DNA from 4 places in the Megasphaera stantonii genome. Region 1 is predicted to be linked to each of the others. Evidence: riboswitches for the same ligand, from Rfam matches in the RefSeq annotation. Region 1 holds a riboswitch; each other region holds the start of a gene.
The links. A riboswitch is a leader RNA that binds a small molecule or an ion and turns the genes downstream of it on or off. The one in region 1 is predicted to bind S-adenosylmethionine.

Region 1 (4,189 bases):
ACCGTCGAAGATACGGCAAACGGCTACCGGTCCAGCAAAACCTACGCCGGCATACAGGATATTGCCGATACAGGCGGCGAATTCTGGACGCCCGACCCGGAATACGGTGAAATCCGGCTGCACAAGGGCCTCTTGTATGACTATTATTCCATCCATACGCGGATCAAGGGACAGGAAAACGCCGCCCTGCCACAGGCCCATTACGAAGACAATATTCCCAATTTCTTCCAGGTACCGTCCAGCGTCGACGTCTGGAGCTATTTGGAATACCGTAAGCAGGCTGAACGGGAAGCGGCCCAGCTCAACGAAATCCATAACCAGGCCGTCGCCGCAGCCGTCAACTCGGCGTCTCTCGACTTTACGATGCACCTGCCCATGGCCGTCGACGCCACAAACGCCGACCAGGTCCTCGACGACGGCAAGACCCTCGTCTGGGATTTGAAGCCGGCCTTTATCAACACCCAGGGCGCCTCGGCAGGCCAGGATATTCACATGCAGGCCCAGTTCCGCATTTTCCATCAGACGACAGCCATCCTGTTAGGCGTCGTCTGCGCGGCCCTCGTCATCGCGGCGATTGTCTGCGCCGTCCTCGTCAAGCGCAAGCAGCCGACGGGACAATCCAAGCCCTATCTCATCGGCCTGGCCGTCTCCATCGTCTGCCTCGTCGGCTTAGGCGGCCTCGTCCAATCGGCTACGGCAACGCAGGTCACCTTCTCCGACAGCGACCGCATCATCAGCAAAGCGTTGCCAGAAGGCTCAGCCTATCAAACACTTCCGTCCCCCAACAGCCTGGACACCGCCAAGGCAATGGCTGAAGACCATACTCTCCATGGTGAAGTCGTGGCTGTTTCCGAAGAAGATGACGACGGCTACCTAGCATTGTTCCAGACGACAGCCGGCCCTTGTTTCGTCATTGCCGACAAAGCCAGTGATTCCATTGCCGTTGTGCCATTCAAACAGTCGCTCATCCATTTCCGCACACAGTACACCCAGTTCTCGAACGGTAAAAAGAGCTATTACCCCCTTACCTTTATCATGGCCCGGCAGAATGACACGAAAGATAGCCCTGACGTAAAACTAGGCATCTGGCAAAACGACATGCATCAAATTCCCACATACGTTCTCATTGAACCCGATGAAAACGATGTCATCCACGTTGACGGAAATCCGTCTTCAGCTTGGAACACCCTTACGCCATCGCATTATCAAGTGCCAATGAAAGATGAAATAAATATCCGCATGGCCAAGATTTTTGCCAACCACATTGACAGCCTGAGCAAGGACGTCCGGGCCCGCGACGTCATCCTGCCGAATAAATAAATACGCACAAAAAGACCTCGTACGACGCCGTACGAGGTCTTTTCCATGTCTTTATTTTTTAAGCAATCCCTTTTCTTCTATAAAGGCCGCCAGGAGCTCCGCCGTACCGACCATGAGCTCCGGACAGGATACGGGGCCGCCGTTGGCCGGGCTCTTGAGGACGCGGCAGCACGACGCGTGGAACTTACCCATCCACAGCTGATAAAATTCCTTTACGGGAGCGTAGATTTCCGCCTTGGTCTTTTCTTCCGGCGTATTGCGGCCTACGAGAAGGCCCAGGATATGGCAGGCGCCGTTCAGGGCGCCGCAGAGACAGCCCGAGCCGCCGACGCCGCCGCCCATGACCGATACCATGCGGAACACGTCGTCCGACAGGTTGAGGCCGTAATATTCATTGCAGGCCTTTAATACCGTTTCGGAACAGTTATTACCGCCTTGCTGGTATTTTTTTACTACGTCTTGAATCGATTCCATTTCGTATTACCTCCTAATGCAATATCTCGTCCTTTGATTATATCACATTTTTGCCGTTCTGCCCGTTACTTTCGTTCTCGTCATATCAGGCCGGCAGGCTATGCAAATATAGCAATTTGACAAATCTGAGATTCATGATACACTATGTTCAAGACAATTTTACATCCTTTTATCCAGAGCGGCGGAGGGACTGGCCCAATGAAGCCCGGCAACCGATAACGACGGTGCTAATTCCTGCGGATTGATTTCCGAGAGATAAAGACCCTGCGACGATACCTCTTTCTCTTGGGAAAGGGGCTTTTTTCATGGGATAAAAGGCTAAACGGTCTTACGCCATATCATTTTATATTTAGGAGGAATCATTTATGAAGCATTTCAAAAAACTTACCGTCCTGGCCGCTGCGGCTCTCTGTGCGCTGGCCGTATTGGCCGCCGGCTGCGGCAGCGACGCCCCGGCAGGCGGCAAAGAGTCGACGCAGAATAAGGTCCTGACCGTCGGCGCGACGCCCGTTCCCCACGCGGAAATCTTAAACGAAATCAAGCCCCTCTTAGCCAAGGACGGCATCGATTTGAAGATCATCGAATTTACAGATTACGTCAAGCCGAATCTGGCCCTGAACGACAAGGAGCTGGACGCCAACTTCTTCCAGCACGGCCCCTACATGGAAACGTTCAATAAAGAACACGGCACGCAGCTCAAGGCCATCTGCAAGGTCCACATCGAGCCGATGGGCATTTACTCCCATAAAGTCGCCAAACTGGACGAATTGGCAAACGGCGCGAAGGTCGCCATCCCCAACGACCCGACCAACGGCGGCCGTGCTTTGCTCATCCTGCAGAAGGCCGGCCTGATTTCCCTGAAGGATAACGGCAGCATCACCTCTACGGTACAGGACATCGTGAAAAACGACAAAAACCTCCAGTTCGTCGAATTGGAAGCCGCCCAGATTCCCCGCTCCATTGACGACGTAGACATCGCCGTCATCAACACGAACTTCGCCATGGAAGCCGGCCTCAATCCGCTGAAGGACGCGATTTTCCTCGAAGATAAAGACTCGCCGTACGCTAACATCTTAGCCATCCACGAAGGCGACGAAAACCGCCCGGAAATCCAGGCTCTCGTCAAAGCCCTCCAGTCTCCGGAAGTGAAGAAATTCATCGAAGACAAATACCAGGGAGCCATTCTGCCCAGCTTCTAATACAACACACATATATATTCATGCAAAAGGGCCTCGTTCCAGGCCCTTTTGTTATACATACGGCCATACTTCATGATATAATATAAACAAAAACACGCGGCTGTACTCGTGCTTACCCCCTGTCAGCTATGCAGCAAGGAGCAATATATATGCGCACAAATGAATTATTTGCCAAAAAAACAGTCTTTTCCTTTGAAGTCTTCCCGCCCAAGCCGGATACGCCCATCGAGACGATTTACGCCGCTTTAGACGAGCTGAGCCAGCTTTATCCCGATTTCATCAGTGTCACCTGCGGCGCCAGCGGAAGCGGCAGCGGCGGCAACCGCACCGTCGAAGTGGCCTCGGCTATCAAGCACACCTACGGCTGTGAAACGGCGGCTCATATGCCCTGCATTTACCTGACTGAAGACGACGCCCTGCGCACGTTGGACGCGCTGAAAAAGGCGGGCATCGAAAATATCCTGGCCCTGCGGGGCGACGAAACGCCGGGCCGCGAACGGGCCCATGTCTTCGAACATGCCAGCGACCTCGTAGCCTTCATCAAGCAGAACGCCCCGGAATTCAACGTCATCGGCGCCTGCTATCCCGAAGGCCATGCGGAAGCCCAGACCATGGCCGCCGACATCCGCAACTTAAAGACGAAGGTCGACGCCGGCGCCAGCGAGCTCATTTCCCAGCTCTTCTTCGACAACGCCACCTTCTACCGCTTCCTCGAACGGTGCGAAATCGCCGGCATCAGCGTCCCCATCGAAGCGGGCATCATGCCTGTCACCAATAAGAAGCAAATCGAACGGATGGTGTCCCTGTGCGGCGCGACCTTGCCGGTCAAGTTCCAGCGGGCCATCGCAAAATACGGCGACAATGCCGAAGCCATGCGGGATATCGGCATCGCCTACGCCATCGACCAGATCGCCGACCTTTTGGCTAACGGTGTCGACGGCATCCACGTCTACACGATGAACAACCCCTATATCGCCAAGAAGATTACAGAAGCCGTAAAAAATCTATTATAAGAAATCCAAAAAAGCCCTGTACAGCATCGCTGCACAGGGCTTTTAGTTTACCATATCGTTTTATTCTTTCAGCACGTAGCCGTAGGCGTGGACGCGGCCGTCGTCTTCGTGTTCCAGGTATACGCCCTGGATTTCCGAGGCAAAGCCGGGAAGCTCGTTGAGCCCTTCTTCGAGGGCCTTGAA
Region 2 (4,189 bases), 1.3 Mb from region 1:
CTGCGGTCTGGGTTATATCGTATCTACTTATTTTTTATTTTTCTTGCGCGAGGCGAAGTCGCCGCAGGCCTGGATGAGGTTGACGCCTACGATGAGGATGATGATCGTCGCCAGCATGACGTCGGCGCGGAAGCGCTGGTAGCCGTAGCGGATAGCGATGTCGCCGAGGCCGCCGCCGCCGATTGCGCCGGCCATGGCCGAAGCGCCGATGAGGTTGACGATGAGGACCGTAATGTTGTTGATGATCGTCGGCAGGGCTTCGGGAATGAGGACCTTGCGGATGATCTGGAAGGGCGTGGCGCCCATGGATTCCGCGGCTTCGACGAGGCCGAAGTCGACGTCGCGGATAGACGTTTCAACGAGGCGGCTCAAAAAGGGAATGGCCACGATGGTCAGGGGCACGCAGGCCGCCGTCGTGCCGATGGACGTGCCGGCGATGATGCGGGTCAGAGGAATGATGGCGACCATGAGGATGATAAAGGGAATCGAGCGGATGATGTTGACGATGGTGCCCAGTATCTGATTGATAAAGCGGTTTTCCAGAATATGGCCCCGGCTGGTCGTGACCAGCGTAATGCCGAGGGGAATACCGATGATAGCGGCGATGATCGTCGCGACGGCGACCATGAAAACAGTTTCCTGAATGCCTTGGAGCATTAAATTAATGATTTCTTGGGACATATCCTAAAACCTCGCTTCCAATAGGTAATTCTTTAATATATTCAAATGCTTTTGCCTGTTGTTCCATAGAACCCATGATGACGACGATGAGATAGCCGAAAGGTTCGTCCTGAATGTAGTCGATGTTGCCGTAGAGGACGCTGACGTAGGTGTGGAAGCGTTGTACGACCGATGCGACGACAGGTTCGTTCGTAGCGGCTCCCTTGAAGCGCAGGCGGACGAGCATATCGTAGCCCGGCGCAGGCTGGTCCGTAATGCCCATCTTGGCGATGCCGGCGGGCAGCTCCATGTTGATAACCGATTTGACGAAGTCCTTCATCGTCTGGGACTGGGGATTGGTAAAGACGTCGACGACGCGGCCTGCTTCCTTGATGACGCCGCCTTCGATGACGGCGACGCGGTTGCAGATTTCTTTGATAACCGCCATTTCGTGGGTAATGATGACGATGGTAATGCCAAGGCGCTGGTTAATGTCCTTGAGCAGCTCGAGGATGGATTTCGTCGTCTGCGGGTCCAGGGCCGACGTGGCTTCGTCGCACAGGAGGATGTTCGGGTCGCTGGCCAGGGCCCGGGCGATGCCGACGCGCTGCTTCTGGCCGCCCGACAGCTGGGCCGGGTAGTTGAACTGCCGGTCCGTCAGTCCGACTAATTCCAAAAGGTCGGCGACTTTTTTCTGGATGGCTTCCTTCGATGCGCCGATGAGCTCCAGGGGGAAGGCGATGTTGTCGAAGACCGTCCGCGACGAGAGCAGGTTGAAATGCTGAAATATCATGCCGATATGCTTGCGTTCCGCCCGCAGCTGGGCGTCGGTCATGTTCGTCAGGTTCTTTTCGTCGATGATGACGTTGCCGCTCGTCGGCCGTTCGAGCATGTTGATGCAGCGGACGAGGGTCGATTTGCCGGCGCCGCTCTTGCCGATAATGCCGAAGATTTCGCCGTCTTCAATGGTCAGGTTGACGCCTTTGAGGGCGTGGACCTGGGCCTTGCCGTCGTAGGTTTTGGTAATGTTTTCCAGTTTTATCACAATATCAACTCCTTGATTCAGTACGAGTTCAACCCGGTGGCAGTACAACTAAAAAAGCCGTCAAACAGATGACGGCTCGGTATTTCGTGTATGTCGCTTCATCTGCCGGAATACTCCGTTGGAATTGGCACCTTCCCTGACGGGGGTTGCCGCAGCGTCATGGGGCCAGTCCCTCAGCTGCTCTGGATGAACTTGTATATTTGGTTGTTGCTTAACATATTATCACTAAGGGACGGGTGTTGTCAAATACAAGAGGTATCTCGCCGTGTAAAATATAAGAAAACAAAAGAAATAGGTGCGGCCTGCAAACCGGGAATTTCGTAAAAATGCAATATAAAAATCGGGGAAAAGAGATATTTTTTTGAAATAATGTGCCTGCATATTAAAGATGTTAAGGAAAACGGTTCATGTACTCTGCCGTAGAAAAGACAGGCCAGGGAGGTTTTATGAAGAATTTTTCCTTCGTTTAATTTTTGTTTATCTTTTCCGCATACACTGCAATAAGTATAACTATGCGAACGTATCAAGATATCTGCGGCGGCGTGGTATAATAGAAGGCAAGGCGCGTCATGCGGCAGGAAAGCGGGGAGAAGGACAGATGAACCTGAGAGATATACCTATTGGAAAACGATTGCTGTTGTCTAACTTTGTTATGATAGCCATTCCCGTGGCCTTTACTCTCGTCGTCAGCATCGCTATTTTTTTAGGCCTTCATTTCGGCAACATCAACAGGGCGGCGGCCATTTCCTTTCTCTGGCCGGAGAGCAACGGCCCGACCTTATCGGTGCAGTTTGAGCTGAGCCGCCTCTGCGTCCGCGCCGACTGGTATAACGGAGGAATGGGCCGGCTCATGCAGACGAGCGACCATTTGGAAGATCAGGGCCTTACGGTAGCGATTTCCCAGCAAGGACGAATCCTGTATGCGACGGAACATACGGACCCGTGGGCGACGATCGGCGAAGCGTACCGGCGCAGCCCGGGCAGCGGCGCGGCTCTCAACTGGTCGGACGAGGGCATCGCCTTCCATTATACGTCGCCTGAGACGGGCGTAGCCGTAGCCGTCGTCGGGCCGGTACAGCTGCGTAAGCACGGCGGCATTTGGGACCTCAGCTCGAAGAATATCGTAAAGGTTGCCTTTGTCGTCTTAGCCGTATTAGCAGTCCTCGTGACGATTGCCGTAGGTCTTTTCTTATCGCGCCTGCTGGCCCGGCAAATCGTCCGGCCTGTAGAGGAAATGCGGAACATCGCCGAAGACATCAGCCGGGGCAATCTGGATCACCCCGTCGTCGCCGACGGAAACGACGAAATCAGCCAGACCTGCCGGGCCTTTGAAACGATGCGCAAAGAACTGAAGGCGTCGCGGGAAATGAGGGACGCCTACGACAAGAACCGCAAGGAGCTCATCGCCGGCATTTCCCACGACCTGGCGACGCCCCTGACCCGCATCGAAGGCTATGCCAGCGGCTTGAAGGACGGCATTGCCGATACGGCGGAAAAGCGCCGCCATTACGTCGCCATGATTTTGGATACGTCGAAGATGATGACCCGCCTGGTGCGGACGCTGTTCCTCTTTTCCAAGTTTGATTTGGGACAGGTGGAATTCTGCTGGGAAAACGTAGACCTGTGCGGCTATTTGGAAGACTATACGGGCGAGCAGGCCGAGCATTTCCGCCATCAGGGACTGGACATTTCTTATAAGGCCTCTGTAGACGAGGCTGTCGTGGCTATGGACCGGACCCACTTCCAGCGTGTCGTGGAAAATATCATCGGCAACAGCGTAAAATATAAAGACGGCGACGAAGGCCATTTATCCATATCCCTGGACGCTGCCGGAGACGGCGCCGTACGGCTGACCTTTGCCGACGACGGCCGCGGCGTAGGCGAAAACGACCTGCCTAAGCTGTTCGATTCGTTTTATAGGACCGACAAGGCCCGCAGCAACGTGGCTAAAGGAAGCGGCCTGGGCCTGGCCGTAGCCAAGCAGATCATCGACGAAATGAAAGGGAAGATTTGGGCCGATCAGACCCAGCCCAAGGGACTGACGATCTGCATCGAGCTGCCTGTACAAAAGGAAGGAAACCATCATGAAGCATATACTGATCATTGAAGACGATAAAGGCATTGCCGAATTGGAAAAGGACTATCTGGAAGCCAACGGCTTCGCCGTGTCCATTGAAGTGGACGGCATCAAGGGGCAGGAGCAGGCGCTGCGGCAGCCCTTCGATTTGATTTTGCTGGACATCATGCTGCCCGGCCAGGACGGCTTCCAGATTTGCCGCCATATTCGCGAACATAAAAATATCCCCGTCCTCCTCGTGTCGGCCAAGCAGGAAGATATCGACAAGATACGGGGCTTGGGACTGGGCGCAGACGACTACATCGTAAAGCCCTTCAGCCCCAACGAGCTCGTCGCCCGCGTCAAGGCCCACCTGGCCCGCTATGACAGGCTGACGGCCCGGGAGACGTCGAAGAGCGTCCTCCAGT
Region 3 (4,189 bases), 550 kb from region 1:
CCGCACGGAAAGGTAAAGAACCATGAGAAAGACGGAATTCATGGACCTCTTGAAGTATTACTTCCGCCGCAGCGACAAGACCGATTTGAAAGGGATCTTGGAAGACTGCGAAGAACAGTTCCGCCTGGGCGCGAAAAAGGGCCTGACGGAAGAAGAAGTATGCGCCAAGCTGGGCCATCCTAAAAACATATACCGCTACTATATCGGCAAGCCCATCGTGCCGGAAGACAATCTCAGCATGACCGGCTCCGCCGACGCGCCGGCACAGGAAGCGCCCGAGGCTGCCCCTGCCAAGCCGTCCCAATTCTACGATTGGGAAAAAGACCCGGCCCATCGCCGCCGCCCCAAAATCAGGGAAGCCTACTATCCCATGCCGCAGCCCGAGCCGCCCCGAAACTACGATGCCTACGCCGAGCAGCCCCAGCGTCCTAAGGCGAAAGGTCCTACAAAACGGACAGCCGGTGAAGACGAGCTGCAGTGGAATGACAAGGCAGCCATCCCCCAGGCGGCAAAGGCCATTGCCAGCCCCTTTTTAGACATATTCGGGGCCTTGTTCAATATCGTCAGCACCATACTATTCTTCGCTTTCGCCCTGGCGCTCCTCGCCTCCATCGCCGTATACAGCCTGCCGCCGTATATCTTCTCGGATTTGCTGCCCCTGCCGACGCTGTCCGTCTCGACGATGGCCTTCGCCGTCCTGGCCCTGCTGTTCGCGGCCCTGACTGCGTCGTACGCCAGCCAGGCCTGCCACCGCACGGCCCGCAATGCCAGAAACCCGCAAAGGAGGGACGGATAATGGGAAAAGTCGTCATATGCCTCGTCCTGACGCTGGTCTTTTCCTTTCTCAGCGTCCAGTCGTTCCTGAGCAACGACTACGCCCGCCTCCAGCGCTGGCTTGCCTATTATCAGGAATACAAGGCCTTCGAAGAAGCGGTCAAGCGGGGAAACGCCTCGAAGGCCGAGCTCTTCGAACGGCTGAAAACGATGTATCCCGGCCCGGCCAGCGAGCTGGAAGCCCATCTCAAGGAAAAGTACGGCGACCTGAGCGACACGGCAAAGGATACGCAGAGCACCTTGTCCGACACGCTGAACGACACCCTCGAAACGTTCTCCTCGTCCCACGCCGACATCGACGCCATAAAAAAGGAAGCCGAAAGCAGGCTTTCCTCTAAGGCCGAAGATGCCGAACAGGCTGTTTCCGAGCCGAAGCGTTCCGTATCCCGCGAAAGCAGCAAGGACACGGAATCGAAACGCACTGCCGATGCCAAAGAACCGCGGCGATCTGAGTCGGACACAGTGAAAGAATAATTTTTCCATATTTTATTAAAAAATAATTATTATCCATTGATTTTATTTTGCAAATAGAGTATAATGTACTCAGAGGTCAGGAACGAGACCTGACAAGAGGCAGCATAGGCTGCGAGTTTACGTATGAAATCATGGAGGTATCGATATGGAATTAAAGGGAAGCAAAACTGAAAAAAACTTAATGGCAGCATTTGCCGGCGAATCCCAGGCAAGAAATAAATACACCTATTACGCAAGCGTAGCGAAAAAAGCCGGCTACGAACAGATCAAGGCCTTCTTTGAAGAAACGGCCAACAACGAAAAAGAACACGCTAAAATCTGGTTCAAACTGCTCAACGACGGCATGCCGAACGACATCGACGCCTTGAAAGACGCCGCTGCCGGCGAACACTACGAATGGACGGAAATGTACCCGACCTTCGCCAAAGAAGCCAGAGAAGAAGGCTTCGAACACATCGCCTACTTGTTTGAAAAAGTAGCGGAAATCGAAAAACACCACGAAGAACGCTACCTGGCCCTCCTGGCCAACATCGAAAACGGCACGGTCTTCAAGAAACCGGCGACGAAAACATGGGTATGCCGCAACTGCGGATTTATCGTCGAAGGCGAAGAAGCTCCGGAAGTATGCCCGGTCTGCGCGCATCCGCAAGCGTTTTTTGAACTGAAAAACGATAACTACTAAACCACCATATATAACGAGACACCATCACACATCCGAAAGCGGAGGCAGGAATCCTGCCTCCGTCTTTTGTCGTCGGAAAAATTCTGCCGCCAAAATATTGACATTCGGTGCGAGAGATGGTATGATTTTTATCAACAATCATATATTGATTTCATCAAGAGCAGCCGAGGGAATGGCCCTATGACGCTGCGGCAACCCCCAAATGGGATAGGTGCCAAGTCCAGCGGATACATCCGACAGATGAACACATACGTAATCAAAGCCGTCATCTGTCGACGGCTTTTCTTTTTACCCGTATCGTCGCCGGCCCATCCTATGGCAGGCCGTCCTGCCTCTTGCCATGTGATTGATTCAGTATCAGAAAGGATGAACAACTCATGAACTCTTCTATCAAAAAACTTCTTGCAGCGGCCCTCATCGCCGCGACCTGCGTATTCGCCGCCGGCTGCGGCAGCTCCGACAGCGGCTCGGCCGACAAAAAGGAAATCGCCATCGGCGTAACGGCCGGCCCCCATGCGGAAGTCATGGAACAAGTAGCCAAAGAAGCAGAAAAACAAGGCCTGACCATCAAGGTCGTCGAATTCAACGATTTCGTACAGCCCAACAAAGCCTTGGCCGAAGGCGATTTGGACATGAACTCCATGCAGCATCAGCCCTACCTCGACAACGTCGTCAAAAACCAGGGCATGAAGCTGACCTCCATCGGCAAGACCATTATCCTGCCCATGGCCGTATATTCCCACAAATATAAAAACATCAGCGAAGTCGCCGACGGCGCTAAGGTTACCATTCCGAACGACCCGACCAACGGCGGCCGCGCCCTCCTGCTCCTGCAGCAAGTCGGCCTCATCACCCTGAAAAACGGAACCTCCGTCGACGCCTCCGTACCGGATATCGTAAACAATCCGAAGCACCTCGAATTCATCGAGCTCGACGCCGCTCAGATTCCCCGTTCCCTTGACGACACGGACCTGGCCTGCGTCAACACGAACTACGCCATCCCGGCCGGCTTAAACCCGCAGAAGGATTCCCTCCTCGTAGAAGACAAGGATTCGCCGTACGCTAACGTCATGGTCGTCCGCGAAGATGAAGCCAACAACGAAACGTATAAAAAAGTCCTGGCCATCTACCAATCCGAACCGATTAAAAAATTCATTAACGAACACTTCCAAGGCACGATTCTCCCGGCATTCTAAGAGAAACGGACATCGAGCCACCACGGCATAGCCCCTCGCGGCTATGCCGTTTTTAGTTATACGCTTATACGCTGCAGGAAATAATATAGTATAATGAAATAGTAAAAGGAAACTACGCGTTAAGGAGATGACAGCTAATGAAACACATCGTAATCCTATCGGGCAGCCCCAGAAAAAACGGAAACACGAACCTCTTGTGCCGCCAATTTCAGCAAGGAGCCGAAGAGGCGGGCCACAGCGTACGCTTTATCCCCCTGGCGGAAAAACGCATCGGCTTCTGCCGGGCCTGCGACGTCTGTATGCGCAACGGCGGAGCCTGCATCCAGAAGGACGACATGGAAAATATCCTCTGCGCCTTCCAGCAGGCTGACGTCGTCGTACTGGCGACACCCGTCTATTTTTACGGCGTCAGCGCCCAGATGAAGGCCTGTATCGACCGTACCTATCCCATTTGGCAGCACCTCGGCCGCAAGGAAGTATACTACATCGTCTCCGCCGGCTTAGGCGAAGACATCATCGCCCGCTCCCTCGGCGACCTGGACGGATTTGTCGAGCACTTCGAGCAGTATGAAATCAAAGGCCGCCTGTACGCGTCCAACGTCATGGAAGCCGGAGCCGTCCGCACCCTGCCGGTCATGGAAGCAGCCTACCAGGCCGGCCTTCACGTATAGAACAGGAGGATACTGATGGAATCATTACGATACAGAAAAGCCCGGACCGAGGATATGGAAGCCGTCATGGCCCTGCAGACCGCCGTCTTTCACGGCGAGCAGCTTATCCCCCGGGACGCCGTTGAAGCCTTTCTAGCCATGGAGCCCCAGTGCTGGGTCGCCGAGCTGGACGGCGTCATCGTCGGCACGGCTGCCGCCTGGCATGAAGGCGGTCAGCTCCATTGGGGCCGGTTCATCGTGACGAAGGCCCTGCGGGGCCGGCACATCGGCACGAAGCTGGCAGCCTTTACCTTTGCAGAACTCTTCGCCCAAGGAATCGATTCCATTTTTAT
Region 4 (4,189 bases), 1.1 Mb from region 1:
TTATTTTACCGACAACGGCCGTTTTGAAGAGCTGCTGAAGGAAGACGCGTTTCTGGAACACGCCAAGGTATACGACCATTATTACGGCACGCCGAAGGAATACGTATACCAGATGCTCCGCCAGGGCAACCACGTCATGCTGGAAATCGACATTCAGGGAGCTATGCAGGTAAAGGAAAAGTATCCCCAAGGCGTCTTTATCTACATCGTGCCGCCGAGTAAGGCCGTTCTGGAAGAGCGGCTCCGGGGACGCCATACCGACTCGGATGAAGTCATCGCCGCGCGGCTGGCGAAGGCCCGGAACGAGCTGGAATGGATTGATAAATACGACTATGTCATCGTCAACGATGATCTGGGCGAAGCGATTCAGAAGGCCGCCGCCGTGCTGAAAGCCGAGGAGTGCAGAGTTATGCGCAACGCCAACTGTATCGAAGAGACCAAGCAGGCGTATCAATAGAAATTTGTATGCAGTAAAGAGGAGAGATGTTCTTATGTTGATCAAACCGACGTTGGAATCGTTAATGAAAAAAGTAGACAGCAAATACACCTTAGTCACGCTGGCGGCAAAACGGGCCCGCGAATTGACGGACGGCGACGAACCGCTCGTAGATGTAGAAACGACGCGCGTCGTTTCCATCGCGATGGAAGAAATCGATCAGGGCAAGATTACCTATGAAAAGCCTCAGGGCGGCATTAAATAATTGCGGAGGATATCATCGCCATGTTATTAGAAAACAAGAAAATCGTCTTGGCCATCAGCGGCGGCATCGCCGCGTTTAAGGCAGCTGAAATCGCCAGCATGCTGCGCAAGCGCGGCGCTGAAGTCAAGTGCATTATGACCGAACATGCGACGGAGTTTATTACGCCGCTGACGATGAGGGAAATTTCCGGCAACCCCGTCGCCGTATCCATGTTCAGCGATATTCCCGAATTTAACGTCGAGCACATCGCCCTGGCCCAGTGGGCCGACGTGTTCGTCATCGCTCCGGCTACAGCCAACGTCATCGGCAAAATTGCCGGCGGCATCGCCGACGATATGCTGACGACGACGGTCATGGCTACGACGGCTCCCGTCGTCATCGCCCCGGCTATGAACAGCAACATGTATATGAACCCCATCGTACAGAAAAATATCGCCGCCCTCAAGGAGTACGGCTATGAAATCATCGAGCCCGCTACAGGTCATTTGGCCTGCGGCGTCACCGGCGTCGGCCGTCTGCCCGAACCGGAAGACATTGTCGACTACGTCGAATTTACAGCCTGCCGGACGAGCCTGCTGAAAGGGAAGAAGGTCATCGTCACGGCCGGCGGCACGCGCGAACCTATCGACCCGGTCCGCTTTATCGGCAACCATTCCAGCGGCCGCATGGGCTTTGCCATCGCTAAAGCCGCAGCCTTTGCCGGCGCAGACGTCACCTTGGTCGCCGGCAGCAATGACCATCTGAAGACGCCGGCCGGCGTAGCGCGCCGCATCGACGTAGGCAGCACCAACGACATGAAGGCCGCCGTCGATTCGTATTACGACGACTGCGATCTGGTCATCAAGTCGGCTGCTGTCGCCGATTACCGTTCGGCTCATCCGGCAGCGAATAAGATCAAGAAATCCGACGAAACGCTGACCTTGACGATGGCTAAAAACCCGGACATCCTGTACGGCTTGGGCCAGCGCAAGGCCCATCAGGTTCTCATCGGCTTTGCTGCCGAAACAACGAACCTCATCGAGTACGGCACGGCTAAGTTAAAGAAGAAGAACCTCGACATGCTCGTCGCCAACGACGTCAGCGCCGAAGGGGCCGGCTTCCAGGGCACGACGAATATCGCCACCTTCCTGTTCCCTGACGGCTCGATGGAAAAGCTCGAGAAAATGGACAAGGAAGACCTGGCGGCGGTCATCGTAGAACGGGCCGCGGCGATTTTAGCCAAAAAAAATCAGTAATCGAGGCCATGATTTTTCGAATAGGTCTTGCATAATTCCTCTTGTTAGTATACAATAGGTCAAGTGAATAAAATATTTAACCATCAAGAGCTGTGGAGGGATTGGCCCGATGATGCAGCAGCAACCTTCAGTGAATGAAAGGTGCTAAATCCAACAGTGTAGCGTACTGAAAGATGGGCTGATACATACCCCTCTTTTCAGAGGGGATTTTTTTTGAACGCATAAGGAGGATATAATGGCAAAGAATCGTGAATTTTTTACGTCTGAATCCGTAACCGAAGGCCATCCCGACAAAATGGCCGACCAAATTTCTGACGGCATTTTGGATGCAATTTTGGAAAAAGATAAAAACGCCCGCGTCGCCTGCGAAACCCTCGTAACGACAGGTATGGTACACGTCGTAGGCGAAATCTCTACGACGTGCTACGTAGATATTCCGCACATCGTACGCGAAACGGTCCGCAATATCGGTTATACCCGCGCAAAATACGGCTTTGACTGCGATACGTGCGGCGTCCTCGTTTCCCTGGACGAACAGTCCCCGGACATCGCCATGGGCGTTGACGAAGCGCAGGAAAAGAAATCCGGCACGACGGATAAATTCGACTCGATCGGCGCCGGCGACCAGGGCATGATGTTCGGCTACGCGACGAACGAAACGGACGACTACATGCCGCTGCCGATTTCTCTGGCTCACCGCCTGTCCCGCCGTCTGGCCAAGGTCCGCAAGGACGGCACGCTGCCGTACCTCCGTCCGGACGGAAAGACGCAGGTAACGGTCGAATACGAAGACGGCAAGCCTGTCCGCATCGACACCATCGTCATTTCGGCTCAGCACAGCCCGGAAGTTACGCGCGAACAGATTGAAAAAGATTTGCTCGAATACGTCATCAAACCGGAACTTCCCGAAGGCTTGTTCGATGACCAGACGAAACTGTTCATCAACCCGACAGGCCGCTTCGTCATCGGCGGTCCTCAGGGCGACTCCGGCCTTACGGGCCGCAAGATCATCGTCGATACCTACGGCGGCATGGCTCGTCACGGCGGCGGCGCTTTCTCCGGCAAGGACCCCACAAAGGTAGACCGCTCGGCAGCTTATGCAGCCCGCTATGTGGCGAAGAACATCGTAGCCGCAGGCTTGGCGGATAAATGCGAAATCCAGCTGGCCTATGCCATCGGCGTAGCCCATCCCGTTTCTATCCACGTAGAAACCTTCGGTACGGGCAAAGTCGAAAACGAAAAGATTGTCGAATTGATCCGCAAACACTTCGACCTCCGTCCGGCCGGCATCATCGAAATGCTCGACTTGCAGCGCCCGATTTACAAACAGACGGCCGCTTACGGTCATTTCGGCCGCAACGATCTGAACCTGCCTTGGGAACAGCTTGATAAAGCCGACGTTCTCCGTCAGGAAGCCGGCTTATAAAACTGGGCCATCTCAGAGGAATCATGCCTTCCAGGTGGCATGGCTGAATTAAATATGATACAATGTATAGGGGCTTGCTTCGTCAAGTCCCTATCTTTATGTTATACAAACGCAGGAGCAGGGCTATGGTAGCAGACATCATCATCAATACGACGGCCAAACGGCTGCAGCAGACCTTTTCCTATATCGTCCCGGACGGCATGGCTGTGCACGTCGGCAGCCGCGTGCAGGTTCCCTTTGGACGGCGGCAGGAAGAAGGAATCGTCGTCGCCGTCAGCGAGAGGAATGCAGGCGAATATGCATACGAGCTCAAGCCGATCAGCACCGTGCTGTCGGCGCAGGCGGGGTTTCAGGAAGAAATGATCGAAACGGCTTCCTGGATCAGCCGGTATTATCTCTGCAACCTTGCCGACGCCCTCCGCCTGTTCATGATAGAAAAGAAAGGGCTGGAAGTCCGTCTGTATGTTACGGTTGGAACGAAGGCTCCCGCGTCGGCGGAAGACGCCGATGTCGCTGCGTACGTCCAAGCGAAAGGCCAGGTGGAAAAAGCGGCGCTGTCGCGGAAATTCGGTGCCAGGCGAGTAGACGATTTGCTTGCGGCAGGCGTACTGCAGGTAGAGAAGGGCTGGAAAAATAAAATATCCGATAAAACGGAAAAGTGGTTATCTTTTGTGCGGGATGATGCCGAGGGCCTGCTGGCGAACCGGCGGCGGCAGGCGGCCTTGCTGGCTGAATTGAAGCAAGCAGGCAGTGCGCCCGTATCTGCTTTTATCGGAAAAGGATACAGTGCCGACGTCATCCGCCGCCTCTGCGGCACGGGACTGGCG

Region 2: linked by a shared signal. The riboswitch ahead of DKB62_RS11875 (methionine ABC transporter ATP-binding protein) and the one ahead of DKB62_RS05530 (MetQ/NlpA family ABC transporter substrate-binding protein) in region 1 are both predicted to bind S-adenosylmethionine.
Region 3: linked by a shared signal. The riboswitch ahead of DKB62_RS08035 (MetQ/NlpA family ABC transporter substrate-binding protein) and the one ahead of DKB62_RS05530 (MetQ/NlpA family ABC transporter substrate-binding protein) in region 1 are both predicted to bind S-adenosylmethionine.
Region 4: linked by a shared signal. The riboswitch ahead of metK (methionine adenosyltransferase) and the one ahead of DKB62_RS05530 (MetQ/NlpA family ABC transporter substrate-binding protein) in region 1 are both predicted to bind S-adenosylmethionine.

What each region holds. Positions count from the first base shown of each region.
Region 1 covers NZ_CP029462.1:1,177,638-1,181,826, forward strand. The annotation lists gene DKB62_RS05520 (hypothetical protein) at 1-1,320, shown strand, start outside; gene DKB62_RS05525 (C-GCAxxG-C-C family protein) at 1,372-1,794, opposite strand; SAM riboswitch class I at 1,961-2,056, shown strand; gene DKB62_RS05530 (MetQ/NlpA family ABC transporter substrate-binding protein) at 2,160-2,993, shown strand; gene metF (methylenetetrahydrofolate reductase [NAD(P)H]) at 3,143-4,006, shown strand; gene speC (ornithine decarboxylase) at 4,067-4,189, opposite strand, start outside.
Region 2 covers NZ_CP029462.1:2,522,228-2,526,416, forward strand. The annotation lists gene DKB62_RS11870 (methionine ABC transporter permease) at 28-681, opposite strand; gene DKB62_RS11875 (methionine ABC transporter ATP-binding protein) at 662-1,705, opposite strand; SAM riboswitch class I at 1,801-1,898, opposite strand; gene DKB62_RS11880 (sensor histidine kinase) at 2,358-3,812, shown strand; gene DKB62_RS11885 (response regulator transcription factor) at 3,790-4,189, shown strand, end outside.
Region 3 covers NZ_CP029462.1:1,727,458-1,731,646, reverse strand. The annotation lists gene DKB62_RS08055 (hypothetical protein) at 1-16, shown strand, start outside; gene DKB62_RS08050 (DUF1700 domain-containing protein) at 23-796, shown strand; gene DKB62_RS08045 (hypothetical protein) at 796-1,308, shown strand; gene rbr (rubrerythrin) at 1,454-1,990, shown strand; SAM riboswitch class I at 2,139-2,237, shown strand; gene DKB62_RS08035 (MetQ/NlpA family ABC transporter substrate-binding protein) at 2,368-3,186, shown strand; gene DKB62_RS08030 (flavodoxin family protein) at 3,324-3,857, shown strand; gene DKB62_RS08025 (GNAT family N-acetyltransferase) at 3,873-4,189, shown strand, end outside.
Region 4 covers NZ_CP029462.1:78,615-82,803, forward strand. The annotation lists gene gmk (guanylate kinase) at 1-457, shown strand, start outside; gene rpoZ (DNA-directed RNA polymerase subunit omega) at 492-701, shown strand; gene coaBC (bifunctional phosphopantothenoylcysteine decarboxylase/phosphopantothenate--cysteine ligase CoaBC) at 722-1,936, shown strand; SAM riboswitch class I at 2,014-2,116, shown strand; gene metK (methionine adenosyltransferase) at 2,172-3,362, shown strand; gene priA (primosomal protein N') at 3,488-4,189, shown strand, end outside.